2 regions of the Pseudoalteromonas sp. BSi20311 genome follow, and region 2 is predicted to be linked to the other one. Evidence: predicted binding sites of a transcription regulator. Region 2 holds the regulator's gene; the other holds the start of a gene.
What was found. Region 2 encodes sigma-54, which starts transcription at its own class of promoters, with help from an activator protein. Its sites were predicted from a motif close to GTTGGCACGNNNNTNGNNT; they were not measured.
Positions count from the first base shown of each region.

Region 1 (8,345 bases), on a different contig from region 2:
AAAGCACAAAAACCTTTGCCCGGTTTGCCATTGTAGGCATGGTGTAATTGCTCAATGAATACAGCGACTTTGTCGTTGATCATCATTTCATCGTTGCGAAGGTGAATTTGGGTGTCGTCATCTTTTTTGTCTACATAGTGCACGACTAATTTTTTAACATCTATTGCCATCTTTGTTTTTCACGCCTCTGGTGTTAAAATACGGGAATATAACTATTTTTATTGAACCAACTGATGCCAATCTTATCAAAATACTCTAATGAAGAAGTAGAACAAATCGTCGATCAGCTTATTGATGTTTTATCAAAACACAATGCGCCGGTTGATTTAAGTCTTATGTGTTTAGGAAATTCTATCACGCATATCTTAAAAGAGCATGTACCAACAGGGAAAAGACAAGCTGTTACTGAGAACTTTGCAAAAGCACTCGCTCAGTCGGTTAAATAAACTCTATGAATTTATCGCAGCATAACCAGTTTTCATCGAAAGCAAGTCAATTATTAAGTTGGGGCCATTGGTTTACATTTGCCAATATTGGTTTAGCGCTTTTAATTAGCTTAAGCTATTTATTTGCCGACTCACCGCCCACCACTTATATAGGTATCACTTATATGGTGGTTACGTGGCTAAGCCACACCAGCTTTATTGCATTTTTAGCGTTTGTGCTGACGGTTTTTCCTTTAAGTTTAGTGTTTCCCTATCCACAGCATATTCGCGGTATGGCAGCAGTGATAGCAACAATAGGTGCTTCAATACTTACTTTGGACGCTTATGTGTATTTTAACTTGGGCTATCACTTAAATGCCTCAGCACTGCCTGAAATTATTTCGTTGCTGTGGCACCGCTTAACCACTTCACCTGCGCTCACTACCTTGCTTGCTGGCAGTATTGTGTTACTTATTTTAGGCTTTCAGCTTACGGTTAGTAACTTTACTTGGCACCATTTAGGGCGTTTAAAACAATTTAAATTTGCCCGTTATGCTGGTTCTTTTTTAGTGATTTGTTTTGCATTAAGCCACAGCATTCACATTTGGGCAGATGCAAATTTAAAATTTGATATCACCAAGCAAGACAACGTATTACCGCTTTCGTACCCAACTACAGCCAAAAGTTTACTCGCCAAAAACGACTTGTTAGATGTTGAAAGCTACGAACAAGCGCATAATGTTAAAATTAATAACCAAGGTATTAATTACCAAATACCTACCCCACTAGCAAAATGTGAAGATTACAACGCAGCTAAAGTAGATATTTTAGTGTTTGATAATGACGAACAGTTAGCAAAATTTGTTGCCAGCAACCAAGGCATTTATAAAAATCAGCAATTTTTACAACCCACAGATCATAGTGACATGCTATTTGGTTTAGTGTACGGCCTGCCTGCATTTTATAAAACCGACATTATTGAGCAACAAACGTTACCCGTTTGGCAAAGCCAACGTCGAAGTGTAGAAGTATACGGTATTGATGAGCTGAGCTTTATTAACGAGCAAGCACACAAAGACAGTACAATCAGGGTTATCAAAGCAAATGAAAGCGCGACTGTACGCGATGATGCTACTGAGTTTTTTGCATTTAGTGTGTCGCAAAACAGTAATGAAATAGTGACTACGTCAACGCTATATAGCTCAGATAAGTTTATTTCTAAAGTGAACGGCTTAATTCAGCCGAGTGATATTATTGCTACTGCCCTTGGCCAATATTTAAACTGTAATGCCCTTGCAGAGCAGACAATGTTAGGTAAAAACTTATACAGTAAAAGTAATAACATTGGCGTTAATTACTCACAAGGTGTCGTGATAGCTTATAAAAAAGATAGAATTACGCTAATTGATCGTGACGGAAATTTTAGAAATATTTCCGCAGCTGAAGGGTTTTCAATTGAACAAGGACTTGATATTCCGTTTTTAGTACACAGTATTAAAAAGCTCAAAACTTTTTCTCAATAGCACCTGATAGTTCAAGCGGGTTATTAGCACTGGCTCGCTTGATTTTCTATTTTTATTCCTTTGCACTTGCTATCCCCCCAAGCTAGGTTATAGTTTTTAGCATTAAAAATTATTAACTCGATCAGAATATGCAAAGGATAATCATTATGTTCAACGTTATTAATCTGATCATTATTGTCTGCCTTTTTTGTTTTAGCCCTTTCGCATTAGCTCAAACCACCTACTACAAATGCGTTACTCCAAAAGGAACGACATTTTCACAATTTCCCTGTAGTAACAATGCAACCATGCATAAAATAACTTCCACTGAGCCTAAACAGACAGGTGAAGAAATAAACTACACCCAGCAGTTAAACGAACTTGAACGCGACACCATAATTACCAACTTAGAGGCAGAGCTGCGCAGTAACCAGCATAAACTCGCCATTCTTACACGAGAAAAAGACAGAGCTGATTTTAAGCAACAACAGCGCTTAAATCATATATTGAGTGCGGAAGACAAAAAACGAATTAGTAAAGATATTAAAAAGACACAAAAAAGCTTAGATAAGCAATATAAAAAAGATAAAAAGTTGATTGAAAAGCGAATTAAAAAATTACAAAAAAAGATTGATGCCTACCAATCAGCCACTAATTAACTTAAATAAATATCATCTTAATTAGCTTGGTTTTAAACATAAAATAACATACCCTTAACAACCGTAGAGTTCGAACTCTAATGCGTGTTTAGTGGTGCAACTTCTTTTAACCACCTTTTACAATTTAAATGGTATCCACCTGCACTTTGCTAAACACCTAAAGGCGTCAATTAAGGAGTACTGATGCAACCACGCCAAATTGCTGAATTAATTTTAACCGGATTTAAAAAACATTACTTGCTGTTTCAAAGAACAACAGCAAAAGCGCCCTATGCGTTTGCTAAAAGAGATTGGCAAGCAATTAATGATATTAGCCGCTTGCGTATTAGTTATTACGATGATCGGGTTAACGAAACCACAAAAACCTTACGTGAACGCCAGCAAACAGACCAGCTAAACGAAAGCTTATGGCTTGAAGTAAAGAAAATTTACCAGCATTTTTTATGTTTTCATCCGCAAGCTGAGCTTGCTGAGACATTTTATAACTCCGTATTTTGCCGCCTGTACCACCGCCGCTATTTCCATAACGATTTTATTTTTGTTGAAGCAACACTCAAAGATGCGCCTTCAGTGCCTGTAGAAGCTGAATACAGAAGCTACTTCCCTGTAGTGGACGGTTTAAAACCAACCATTAAACGAATCATTAACCACTTTGATTTTAAAGCCGATTTTGTCAATCTTGAGCGCGATATTCGTTTATTAGTTAAAGCGTTTTATAAGCAGGCCCCCGATACTCACCACCAGCATTGGCAAATGCGTTTTGATATATTACACACGCCGTTCTACCGCAATAAAGCCGCGTATATTGTAGGGCGTGTTGTATCGCAAAGTGGCGTTCAACCTTTTATCATTGCGGTACTTCACCATGAAGATCAGGGGTTATATCTTGATGCCCTGCTGACTAAGTCGTCGCAAATGCGGGTTATTTTTGGCTTTGCACGCGCTTACTTTATGGTAGAAACTCACGCCCCTTCCGCGTTAGTGCGGTTTTTAAACCAACTGATGCCGAATAAAACCTTAGCCGAGCTTTACAATGCGATTGGTTTTCATAAACAAGGAAAAACTGAGTTTTACCGTGAGTTTTTGAATCATTTAACCCATTCTAATGACGAATTTACCATTGCACCTGGCACCCCAGGTATGGTGATGATGGTATTTACTCTGCCCTCATTTGGCTATGTATTTAAAGTCATCAAAGATAAATTTGGTGAAAGTAAGCCATTTGGTCGCGATACCGTATTAAAACGCTATCAATTGGTTAAAAGCCACGACCGTGTAGGGCGAATGGCCGACACTATAGAGTATTCAAACGTCGTATTTCCTTTAGCGCGTTTTGATAGTAACTTGTTAGCGCAGTTACATAAAACCATTGGATCATCAATGGTTATTGAAGGTGACTGGTTAATTATAAAACATTTATATATTGAAAGACGCATGACACCGCTTAATCTGTTTTTAGAAAATGCAGATGAAAAAAGTGCCGCCGATGCCATAGAAGAGTATGGTCAAGCACTCAAAGAAATGATTGCCGTGAATATTTTCCCCGGTGACATGTTGTTAAAGAACTTTGGTGTAAGTAAGCACAAACGTATTATTTTTTACGATTACGACGAAGTGCAATATTTAACAGACATGAACTTTAGAGCACTACCCAAAGCAAAAAGTTATGACGATTATTTAATGGACGAACAAAGTTACTCGGTTGCTCCTCAAGATGTATTTCCAGAGCAGCTATGTACTTTTGTAATGCCTAACCCAACATATAAACAATTTTTAACTAGCACGCACCCTGAATTACTTGATGTGAACTTTTGGAAACAAGCACAACAAAATATAAAAAATGGAAAGGTGAGTCATATTTATCCCTATCCTACAGCACAACGTTTTATCCATTATTGGTAAACGTTAAGGACACACAATGAATATAAGTAAAATAGATTTAAATTTACTGGTTTACCTCGATACATTACTGCGCGAATGTAATGTTACTCGTGCTGCAAACCAGCTTAGTATTACTCAACCGGCCATGAGTAACGGACTTAAACGCCTACGAAACCTTTTTAATGATCCTATTTTAGTACGTACCAGCGATGGCATGGTACCGACCGAGCGTGCTATTGAGCTACAGCCTGTCATTCGTGGTATTTTGATGACCCTTGAAGAAACACTGGCACCTAATCGTGAGTTCGATGCTAAACAAAGCAAACGGGTATTTAGGATCATGGCCAGTGATTACGCAGCCAGTACCATGGCACCGCGTTTATTAGGTAAACTACACGAAGAAGCGCCCGACACCACCTTAGATATTTTAACTCCCAGTGATGTAACCTTTCACGATGTTGAAAACGGTAAAGTAGATATGGCGATTAACCGCTTTGAAAATTTACCACAGTCGTTTCATCATAAACGTATTTGGAAAGATAGCTTTTGCTGTTTAGTCAAATCCGACAACCCTATTATTGAAAACTTTAGTCTAGACAGCTATTTAAAAGCTCGCCACATTTGGGTAAGTAAGACAGGTTTTGGTGTGGGTGTAGGGATGGATCCTAAAGATGTGCAAAAGCTGGGCTGGGTTGACGAAGCACTGGCGCATTTTGGTAAACACCGAAATATTGCCACTTTTACTCGTAACTACCATGTCGCTATTCATTTAGCGAAAGAGAAAAACCTAGTTGCGACTTTGCCCTCAAAGGCAGCTAATATTTATGTAGACGATCCTGGGCTTAAAATACTTGAGCCACCCTTTCCTATTCCGCCATTTGAACTTGATATGATATGGAGCCCTTTATTACACAGAGATGCTAGCCATATTTGGTTACGCCAAAAAGTAGCTGAAGTAGCGGATGAGCTAAAATAACCTTCTTACATACCTTTATGTAAAATTTGCTTGCTAGCGCTTGGTTAGCAAGCCTTCCTCCCCGTCAAAAACAATTAAAAGCCATAAAATACAAAAACTTAAAAATAAAGCTTGTTTGGAATAGCGCTTGCTTGGTAATGACTGTATTTTAAATTAACAGAGGTCATTATTATGAGCACCCATCAAGGACAAGAAATAAATCATATTACCGACATTATCCAAGTAATGAATAGCGGCATCGACTTTTACCAAAAAGCACAAGATAAAATACAAGACCCCGCAATAGGTGCCCTATTTCAACGTATGATTGACGCGCGTAAAGTCTGTGTGGAGAGTTTACAACCTTATGCAATTAATCAGCAGGGTGAACGCGAAGATGGCTCGTCGTTTGTTGTAGAAGCACGCCAAGCATTCACCGCTTTGATCAGTAAATTTACTAACGATAACGATCAAATATACGTTAAAGAGCTTGAGGAAGTGGAAGATAAAACCTTAGAAGAAATAAAAATAGCGTTGAAAAAGCCTCAGTCCCACGACTGTGAAGCTGCGCTATCAAAGGTATTACTTACCATGCAAAGCTGCCATGCAGAAATGAGTAAAATGCAAAAACATTAAGTTTAAAAACGATAAAAGGGCCTGACGGCCCTTTGGTTGTTAAATAACAATAGGAGAGTTATTAGGGTCTGTTTACCTTTTAAGGTTGAATTTGCAGCAGTCTGTTTGGTATTTAGGCAAGACAGAGCCTATGTGGTGTGGTTATTCCCCATAAATAGGCGATAACGCTGCATCAATACCACACAGGCGCTGCCCGAAGGGTTCTGCCTAGGGGCGATTTACTCTTTGTTGCTCGGTTTTTACTTAGCCCACTAGGTTACAAACCTCGCGCCGCGATTAAACCGCTCCTAGTTTGAACAAATTTTAATCCAAAAAGGTCAACAGACCCTTATTAAAAGCGGTACTCTGCGCCTACGTAGTAGTAAGCACCATTAAAGCCAAATGGCGCTGAACGACGTGAGTACTTAAATACCCCGTCACTGCTGACAATAGTATTACCTTGAGCATCCACAATTGTGCCTGAACGTGAATTACCTATGGTGTTTTCATCTGGGTAAACATCAAATAAGTTATTTGCGCCAATATTTACCGATAAATCATCAGTCACAAAATAGTTTACTTTAATATCCGTTAAAATTTCAGCACCGTAAGTCTGGCGGCCGCCATCTTCAACTGTGTACTCACCAAAACGGTTAAGCGATAGGTTTACGGTCCAGTCGTCGCGACGATAAAGTGCACTTAAGTTAATTCGATCTTCTGGTTGCCATTCTTCAATAATAGAAATTTCTTGATCAGAAAACACATCATCGACTGGCACGGTTTCAAGGCCAGAGCCTGCTGGTGTAAATAGAGACACCACATCGGTTTCGGTAAAGTTAGCCGCTAAAGTAAAATCAAGCGTGCCACCTAGGCCTTCTGTATTCCATGTAGCCACAAAGTCGATACCTTGTGTCTCAGTGTCAGCGCCATTTAAGAAAAACTGCCCTGCACCTGCACCCGAGCTCAGTAACGCGGCATCAAGGCTGCTTGATAAGCCTTTACCTAAGCGATTACTAATTACAATACGATCGTCAATATCGATTGAGTAGTAATCTAGGGTTACATTAATATTATCGCTTACGTTATAAACGATACCTAAACTACGGTTTTGAGATTTCTCTTCTGTGAGCTTAGGAATACCTAAACTTTGGGCAAGGGTTGAGTCGTTTCTAAAGGTACCCACTTCTTCAGCCACTAAGTTACCATTAGGGCCTACAACAAACTGTGTGCTGATGTTGTTAAAATACAACTGTTGCATTGAAGGTGCTCTAAAGCCTGAGCTTAGCGCACCACGAAGTGAAATATCTTCGGTTACTGACCAGTTACCGGCTAGTTTAAAATTAACTGTATCGCCAAACCCTTTGTAATTGTCGTAACGTAACGCCCCTGAGATAATCACATCTTCAATAACGTAAGCTTCAGCGTCTAAGTAAAACGAGATCACATCACGGGACTCATCAACCGACGATGCTGGCGATGAACCACCAAAGCCTTGTGTGCCACCGGATGCGTTTTCGCTGCCAACACCACCGCTTAGTCCATCATAAATATTAACACCGTTGTTGGTATCGTAATCACGATATGCGTATTCACTACCCTCTAAAATTCGGTACTCATCGGTACGAATTTCAGCACCCATTGCCAATGAGTAATCATCGAAATTTTGAGTAAAATCAAGATTAATCGTTTGCAGTGATAGCTCCATGCCATAAGCGTAACCTTGACGTGGAATCGTGGCGCGAATATCTGCTGCACTTAGGCCTTGATCATAACGTAAAAAATTCGCGTAAGAGCCGTTAATAGTATCGCTAGTCGTGTAGTCAATACTGTTTTCACCATAGGTGTACGATAAGTCTAAGCTTGAGTCGTTATCAAATTCAGTTTTATAACCAAAGTTATATGAAATATCGTCAATCGTGGTGTTTATTTTAGGTAAAAAACCAGCTGGGATAGTTGCATCGCCATCTTGAAGTACCGGGTTACCACCTGCATTAGCATTATGGCGGAAAAATGCTGCTGATTCGTTATCACGAGTTGAATAGGTAATAAAACCGTATAGTTCACCCGCTCCTAATTCGTAGCCGGTGTTAACTGTTAAACCAAATTGTTGTGAATCAGCATCACCAATTCTGAATGTATCACGCGGTGCGGTTAATTCGCGTGGATCACCTGCAAGCAAGGTACCATCAGAAAGTTCAGTACAGCCATAGAACTGACATGAGCCATGAAGGCCTGCACGGTTAGTTGGTGCACGATCACGGTAGTTAATAGTTGTATTTAAATAACCGTTATCACCTAAAGCAAAGCC
Region 1 is NZ_BADU01000039.1:51,336-59,680, reverse strand. Features, by position in the region: gene yejK (nucleoid-associated protein YejK) at 1-170, opposite strand, end outside; gene P20311_RS03825 (DUF1414 domain-containing protein) at 234-446, shown strand; gene P20311_RS03820 (DUF3413 domain-containing protein) at 452-1,948, shown strand; gene P20311_RS03815 (DUF4124 domain-containing protein) at 2,095-2,586, shown strand; gene aceK (bifunctional isocitrate dehydrogenase kinase/phosphatase) at 2,770-4,488, shown strand; gene P20311_RS03805 (LysR family transcriptional regulator) at 4,505-5,443, shown strand; gene P20311_RS03800 (PA2169 family four-helix-bundle protein) at 5,615-6,058, shown strand; gene P20311_RS03795 (TonB-dependent siderophore receptor) at 6,390-8,345, opposite strand, start outside.
Region 1: the regulator sigma-54 is predicted to act here: its motif matches at 5,558-5,576, upstream of P20311_RS03800 (PA2169 family four-helix-bundle protein).

Region 2 (8,345 bases):
TCAGGCTCCCAATGCGGGTTTGGTAAAAATCGGGCATCGAATACGTAATCTGCTTCTTTGGGTATACCGTGCTTAAAACCAAATGACTCAAAGGTAATGATCAGTTGTTTGTCTTTTTTACCGAGTATTTTTTCACGGATAGACTCAGCCAGCTGATGCACACTTAAATCAGTGGTATCAATCATATGATCAGCATGATTGATCAAAACATCCAGTAGTTGTTTTTCTTTTTTTATTGCTAAATCAAGCGGCAGTGAGTCAATCGAAAGAGGGTGAAGACGCCTAGTTTCCGAAAAGCGTTTAATTAATGTTTGATCGTCACTGTCTAAATAAAACACCGTTGGTTTAGTGAAACCAGGTAAATATTCAATGATTTCATTAAACTGTTGCTGCTCTTTAGGTAAGTTACGCACATCAACACTTACGGCAATTTTGTTGTAGCTGTCGGAAACACTACGAACAAGAGATGGTAATAAATTTAAAGGAATATTATCTACACAATAATAACCTAAATCCTCAACAACCCGTAACGCAACAGATTTACCAGAACCTGAGCGACCACTTATAATTATTAATTCCATTTATCACCCTTTATTGTTACTACGGTTGACTGACAATGACTTGGTACAGCTCATTGTCGGATTTTGCCGCCCGTAATTGCTTACAAAATTCTTTTTCGTTGAGCTTATCTGCAATGGTAGCTAAGGTCTTTAAATGCTGTTGATTGTCACCGTCTGGGACAATTAAGGCAACAAAAATGTCGACCGGTCGGTTATCTATCGCATCAAAATTAATAGCCGTTTCGCTCACCAGTATAAGTGCAAGAGGCTCTTGTGCACCACTCATACGACCATGTGGAATTGCAATTCCTCGGCCTATACCTGTACTCCCTAGCTTTTCTCTAGCGGTTAACGCGTTGAGAATATCTTGTTGGGTTAAATAGGGCAGTTTATTGTGAGCCAATTCACTGATAAATTCTAAAATTCTTTTTTTACTATTAAAAAGGACCGCAGCTTTACTGCAGTCCTGACAGATAAGTGAGCTTAGTTTCATAGTGTTAGTGTCGAGCAAGTTTCTCTTTGTGTTTAATTACTTGACGATCTAGCTTGTCAATCAGCGAGTCTATAGCGGCATACATATCTTGATGTTCAGTAGAGGCAAAAATTTCAGCGCCACTAACATGAACGGTTGCTTCAGCTTTTTGGTTTAGTTTTTCTACATCGAGAATAACATGCACATTCGTTATGTGATCAGTGTGCCTCTGCAGCTTTGCAAATTTACTATTTACGTAGTCTCTAAGCGAGTCAGTAATATCTACATGGCGACCAGTTAAGTTCAGTTGCATAAACATTTTCCTCTTTGTTGTACGCCTTAAATCAAACTTTTTCGTTGATTCGACGGGGGAATAGCTAGAGATTCGCGATATTTTGCAATAGTTCTCCTTGCTACTTTAATTCCTTGCTCTGCCAATATATCTGCAATTTTACTATCACTCAATGGTTTAGCTGAGTTTTCTGCTGCGATTAATTTTTTAATTAATGCGCGAATTGCTGTTGATGAACATTCGCCACCGTTTTCAGTGCTTACATGGCTTGAAAAGAAATATTTAAGCTCAAAAATACCCCGTGGTGTGTGCATGTATTTTTGCGTAGTAACACGTGAAATAGTCGATTCGTGCATTTCTACCATTTCTGCCACATCATTAAGCACCATAGGCTTCATTGCCTCAGGACCATGTTCAAAAAAGGCCTGTTGCTGTTGCACAATACAGTTAGTTACTTTAAGTAGCGTGTCGTTTCTACTTTCTAGACTTTTTATAAACCATTTTGCTTCTTGCAAGTGTGAGCGAATAAACTGGCTATCACCACTTGATTTAACAGTACGTGACATAGCCGCATATTGGCTGTTTACCCTAATTTTAGGCATGCTATCAGGGTTTAGTTCAACCACCCAACGCCCTTTAATTTTTTTAACCGACACATCAGGAATAACATACTCTGACTCTTCTCTGACAATAGTGTCCGCCGGTTTTGGGCTAAGGGTATGAATTAACGTCATGATCTCTTTAAGCTCATCTTCTTTGAGCTTAGTTTTTTTCATTAACGTGCGATAATCACGTGCAGCCAGCAAATCAATATGATCGGTTAAAATCATTTTTGTTTCGTTTAAAAAAGGCGTGTCTTTATCAAACTGATTAAGTTGAATACACAAGCACTCTTGTAAACTACGCGCGGCTATTCCTACCGGATCAAATAATTGAATACGCTTTAATACCGCTTCTATTTCATCAAGTTCAACTTCATCTTCGTCGTCGTTTTCTTGATTAAAGCTTTCTAAAATTTCTTCACAGCTAAGGGTTAAAATACCTGAGTCGTCCACGGCTTCTACTATTGCAATCGCAATGGCTTCATCTGTAGGACTAAATGGCGTCAGTTGCAATTGCCACATTAAATATTCATGCAGCGTTTCAGTTGAAGAGCCTTGATAAATTGATTCATCTTCAGGCATCGGTCCCGATGAAGAGGCAGGTGCTGCGCTCATGTATTCATCCCATGTAACATCCATTGCCATATCATCGCTAATGGTGTCTTTGCTCATGGCTTCGCCGCTGTCTTGCTCATACTCGCTAGGTTTTTCGTCAGCTGAAGTACTTAGCGTTGATTCATCGTTATCGGCTTTTTGTTCGTTTTTACCCGCAGCATCTTCGCTGTAATCTTGTTCTTCAACTTCAAGCAAGGGATTGCTATCGAGCGCTTCTTGAATTTCTTGCTGGAGATCCAATGTACTGAGCTGCAATAAGCGAATTGCTTGTTGCAACTGTGGAGTCATTGTAAGTTGCTGGCCCATGCGCAGCTGTAATGATTGCCTCATTTATCTCTAACAATCCTTTTAAATTACGGTCTGTTGACCTTTACGGATTAAAATTTGTTCAAACTAGGGGCGGTTTAATCGCGGCGCGAGGTTTGTAACCTAGTGGGCTAAGTCAAAACCGAGCAACAAAAAGTAAATCGTCCCTAGGCAGAACCCGAAGGGCAGCGCCTGTTTGGCATTGATGCTGCGTTATCGCCTATTTATGGGGAATACCACATCACATAGGCTCTGCCTTGCCTAAATACCAAACAGACTGCTGCAAATTCAACCTTGAAAGGTCAACAGACCTAAGTATAATTAATCTTAGCAGATGCTTAGTGGAATAACACAAATATTAGAGCTTGAACTGCTCGCCCAAATAAACATCGCGTACTGTTTTATCGTTTAATACGTAATCTGGAGTGCCTGATGCAATTAACTCCCCATGAGAAACTATGTAGGCTTTTTCACAAACATCAAGTGTTTCGCGTACGTTGTGATCTGTGATCAATACGCCAATCCCTCGATTTTTAAGATGCTCTATGATCTTTTTAATATCTAATACAGAGATAGGATCAACCCCTGCAAAGGGTTCGTCCAATAGTATAAATTTAGGATTTGCTGCTAATGCCCGGGCAATTTCAACACGGCGGCGTTCACCGCCTGACAGAGCCATACCTTGGCTGTCACGAATATGCTGAATGCTAAATTCATCAAGTAAATTATTTAAGGTATCTTCACGCTGTTGTTTATTAAGCTCTTTACGTGTTTCTAAAATAGCCATTAAGTTTTGGTAAACCGTCAGCTTTCTAAAAATCGATGATTCTTGTGGTAAGTAACCAATCCCTAAGCGAGCTCGGCTATGCATAGGTAATAAAGTGATATCTTGATCATCTATTGATATTTTACCTTTATCGCTCGGTACAAGGCCTACAATCATGTAAAAGGTCGTGGTTTTACCTGCGCCATTGGGGCCAAGTAAACCGACAATACTGCCAGCTTCGACTTCTAGGCCAACATTTTTCACCACTTCACGGCCTTTATAGCTTTTTGCTAATAGCTCTGCTTTTAATGTGCTCATGGTTGGCCTTTATCGTCTTCTTTTTTGTTTTCAACAGGCACCAAAATGGTGTGTACACGATCGGTTGAATTTTCATCTTTTTCTGCGCTAATCAACTGCTGCTCTATATCGTAGGTGATACTTTTAGCGGTAATTTTTTGACCTGCTTGAGCGATACTGGCATCACCGATTAAGGTTAAAAAACGTTGCGATACATCATAGCGAACTTCATTGGCACTGGCGCTCATGATGGTGCCATCAGCTTGTGTTTCTTCAAAGTAAGCAGGGCTACCTGTGGCAATTAAAAGTTGCTTATTCTCGCCTAAGTCATCACGTTTATGTACTTCTAAACGATCGGCGGTAATGCGGCGATTACCATGAATAATTTCAACATTTTTCTCAAAAATGCCCACGTTTTCTTTTAATTGACCTTCCTGTCTGTCAGCACTAATTGAAATTTGATTAGCCGCAGGGGCTTCAACGGTTTCCTCTGCATGGCTATGAAATGCAATCAGTAGTGAAGGAACAATTAAAATTTTAAATAGGTTATTGGTCATAATATAGGGTTCGCGTATGGTTAATAAGTTTAATCACTTCGGTTTTTAAATCGGCTTCAAGGCCTTTACCGATGATTTTTAAATTAGGTCCTGTAATAACGACTGGCTGCTGTGACTGCATAGTCAGTAGTTTTATATCTACATTGATGCTATCGGCTGTGATCGTATCGATCATGGCGTTATCGACTAAATTTAGCGCTTTCACATTACCCTCTAACACCAGTTGCCGATCGTCGTAGAGGGTGGCTTCATCAGCGTTAATACGCCATGTTTGCTGTTCGTTATATAACGTAAATATAGGTTTTTCAAAAAAGGTAAAACCGAGTTGTTGATATAACTCCATTTTTACCGCAGTCACTTTATGGCTTACTTTACCTTGATCATTATAAGCGGTTTGTTTTAGCTCAATCGCGGTATAATCGGGTTTAGCAATAACTTGAGTTTGTTCATCCGCAACAATATCTACTTGAGTAAAGTAAGGATACCAAAGCCAAACCATACAGCTTATGAATAAAACGCTCAGTATAATGCGCGCTACATTCATGAACTGGTTCCTTGGCTGGTAAGTGGCTTATTGTTTTCAAGCATTAGTAAGTCTGTTAGTTCTCTCACTGCGCCAAAGCCGCCAGGCAGCTGAGTAACATAATGCGATAAGCGTTTAATCAGCGGGTGGGCGTCGTTCACGGCTACTGCAAACCCGACTTTTTCCATTACCGGCATATCAGGGCCATCGTCGCCTATGTAGGCAATTTGCTCATCGCTAAGCGCTAATTTTTGTTTTAATTCTTGATAGGCGATGAGTTTGTCTTCTTGGCCTTGGTATATATGTTGTACGGTTAAGCTACTCATACGTTGTTGAACTATTTGTGAGTGACGACCTGTGATCACGGCAACTTCAAAACCACTATTAATAAGGGCTTTAATGCCAAATCCGTCTTTGGTATTAAATGCTTTGAGCTCTTCACCTTGGTTGCCAAGATAAATACGCCCATCAGAAAACACACCATCAATGTCGCAAATTAATAATTTTATTTTTTTGGCGCGCGCTTTTGCATCATCACTTAACGGTTGGTAAAGATCTTCAAACTGCATTTATAGCACTCCCGCTTTTAGTAAGTCTTGCATATTTAGTGCGCCAATGGGCTGATTATGCTCATTAATCACAATTAAACCATTAATACGTTTTTGTTCCATAATGTTCAGTGCTTCAGCCGCGAGCATGTCTTGTGTGGCTGTTGTGCATGATTTAGTCATCACAACATTAATTTCTGTGCTGTGTATATCAACACGTTGCTCTAAAATACGACGTAAATCACCATCGGTAAACAAACCAGATAATTGTTGGTTACCATCTATAATAGCGGTCATGCCAAGCCCTTTGGCTGACATTTCAATTAGGGCGTCTTTAATGGTTTGCGTTTCATTAATAATAGGCGTGTGAATACCGCTGTGCATTACATCTTTTAAGGTTAGCAGTAAGCGTTTGCCTAAACTGCCACCTGGATGCGACAGAGCAAAATCATCTGCGGTAAAGCCACGGGCTTCCAATAATGCGACTGCCATTGCATCACCCATAGCGAGTGTTGCCGTGGTACTTGCCGTTGGCGCTAGGCCTAATGAGCAGGCTTCTTGTTCAACTTTAATACACACATGCACATTTGCCAATGTTGCCATAGTTGACGTTTCGTTACCTGTCATAGCAATCATTTTAGCGCCAATGCGTTTTAATACCGGAATAATATTAAGCACTTCACTGGTTTCGCCAGAGTTAGAAATAAGCATAACTACATCACTGGCGGTGATCATACCTAAATCACCATGACTCGCTTCACCAGGGTGAACAAAAAATGCGGGGCTACCAGTACTCGCTAAAGTGGCTGCTATTTTATTACCGATATGGCCCGATTTACCCATGCCAATAACAATTATACGGCCTGAGCAGTCATACATTAATTGACACGCTTGGTTAAAGCTTTCATTAACGTATTGTGCGATATCGTTGAGTGCTTGGCGTTCTATATCAAGGACGCGTAAGCCTTGTTGAATAAAATTTAGCGTTGCCATGGATCACCCTACTTGACTAAAAATATAACCTTGGTAAATCATAAATGCGACGATGAGCAAGCCACCTTCTAGTCTATTGATACGTCTTTGACCTCTAAAGTTCAATGACATAGCAATAAGTGCCAAGGTTGCACCTATCATAATGATAACATCACGGTTAGCTACTGATGCGTCAATAACTGATGGGTTAATTAATCCTGCCAGCGGTAACACCGCGAGAATATTAAAAATATTTGAGCCAACAATGTTACCCAGTGCTAGGTCATCTTCATTTTTAAGAACACCCGCAATAGAGGCTGCAAGTTCAGGTAAGCTGGTACCTATGGCTATTATGGTTAAACCAATTACTAAGTCACTTAGGCCAAAGTATTTAGCAATATCGACGGCTGAGCCAACTAAAAAGTGTGAACTAACCGGCAGTAAAATCATACCCACTACCAGCCAAAAAACGGCTTTTTTGGTTGGTACGTTGTCAGGTACTTCATCACAGGCTTCGCTAACAAAGGGGTCGTCTTGGTTTTTTGCTCGCAGTGAGACAAAAATAAGCCCACCAATAAAAACAACAAAACCAAACAGTAAGGCTGCGCCTTCAAAAAACGAAAAGTAGTTATCTGAAAAAATATACCAAGTGGCGATAGACACCAGTAATACCAATGGAATTTCACGCCTTAGTGTACTTGAAGAAACTGAAAGTGGTCTTAAAAGCGCTGTAATACCTAATACTAATAGTATGTTAGTTATATTTGAACCTACCGCATTACCAACCGCCGTATCGGTTTTATTAGCCAAAGCAGCTGAAGCGGATACCATCATTTCAGGCGCCGATGAGCCCATAGCTACCACGGTTAAACCTACTATTAATGTTGGTACGCCAAAGTTTTTAGCCAGTGCAGCTGCACCATAAACAAACCTGTCTGCACTCCATACGAGAGCTGCAAAACCGAGAATTAAAATGACAAACGAGGTAACCATTGTGATAAGCCAGCTAGTGTAAATTCAGATAGCGCGAATAGTAACAAAAGCCACCATAAAAGTATAAGTAAAAGAGTAAGCTGTAATACATTAGACGGTTATTAAAATAATTTTTTACTAAGTTGATTTGGTTGTTTAAGCGTCGGTTAAGTCAATTTATCGCAGTCTTATAACTGTTTTGGCGGCGCTATTACAAAATCTTACGAATTGTTTTTTCCATCTTGACCAAAAAACCCTTAAAATAGAAATATGAGAGAATATTGTTATGGAGAGCGACTTGTCGCAATCAATAGTAGAAGTAAAGGATGTTACCTTTTCTAGAGGCGATAGGGTCATATATAAAAATATGAGCTTTGATGTCCCAGAGGGTAAAATTACTGCCATTATGGGGCCAAGCGGAATTGGCAAAACCACGATGCTGCGCTTAATTGGTGGCCAGCTCAAACCTGACTCCGGTGATATTTTATTTAAAAAAGACAGCATAGTCGCCATGTCGCGTAAAGAACTCTACGCGGCACGTAAACGCATGAGCATGTTATTTCAAAGCGGTGCTTTATTTACCGATATGTCGGTGTTTGACAATATCGCATTTCCTATCCGCGAGCACACACAACTCAGTGAAGACTTAATCCGTCTAGTGGTTTTAATGAAACTTCAAGCCGTTGGCTTACGTGGTGCTAAAGATTTAATGCCTTCAGAGTTATCTGGTGGTATGGCACGTCGTGCAGCTTTGGCTCGCTCTATAGCGCTTGATCCTGAACTTATTATGTATGATGAGCCTTTTGCAGGACAAGATCCCATTTCAATGGGAGTGTTGGTTAAGCTGATTAAGTCATTAAATG
Region 2 is NZ_BADU01000188.1:40,901-49,245, forward strand. Features, by position in the region: gene rapZ (RNase adapter RapZ) at 1-581, opposite strand, end outside; gene ptsN (PTS IIA-like nitrogen regulatory protein PtsN) at 601-1,053, opposite strand; gene hpf (ribosome hibernation promoting factor) at 1,058-1,345, opposite strand; gene P20311_RS17995 (RNA polymerase factor sigma-54) at 1,372-2,871, opposite strand; gene lptB (LPS export ABC transporter ATP-binding protein) at 3,206-3,931, opposite strand; gene lptA (lipopolysaccharide transport periplasmic protein LptA) at 3,928-4,467, opposite strand; gene lptC (LPS export ABC transporter periplasmic protein LptC) at 4,457-5,011, opposite strand; gene kdsC (3-deoxy-manno-octulosonate-8-phosphatase KdsC) at 5,008-5,559, opposite strand; gene P20311_RS18020 (KpsF/GutQ family sugar-phosphate isomerase) at 5,560-6,531, opposite strand; gene P20311_RS18025 (calcium/sodium antiporter) at 6,535-7,503, opposite strand; gene P20311_RS18030 (ATP-binding cassette domain-containing protein) at 7,769-8,345, shown strand, end outside.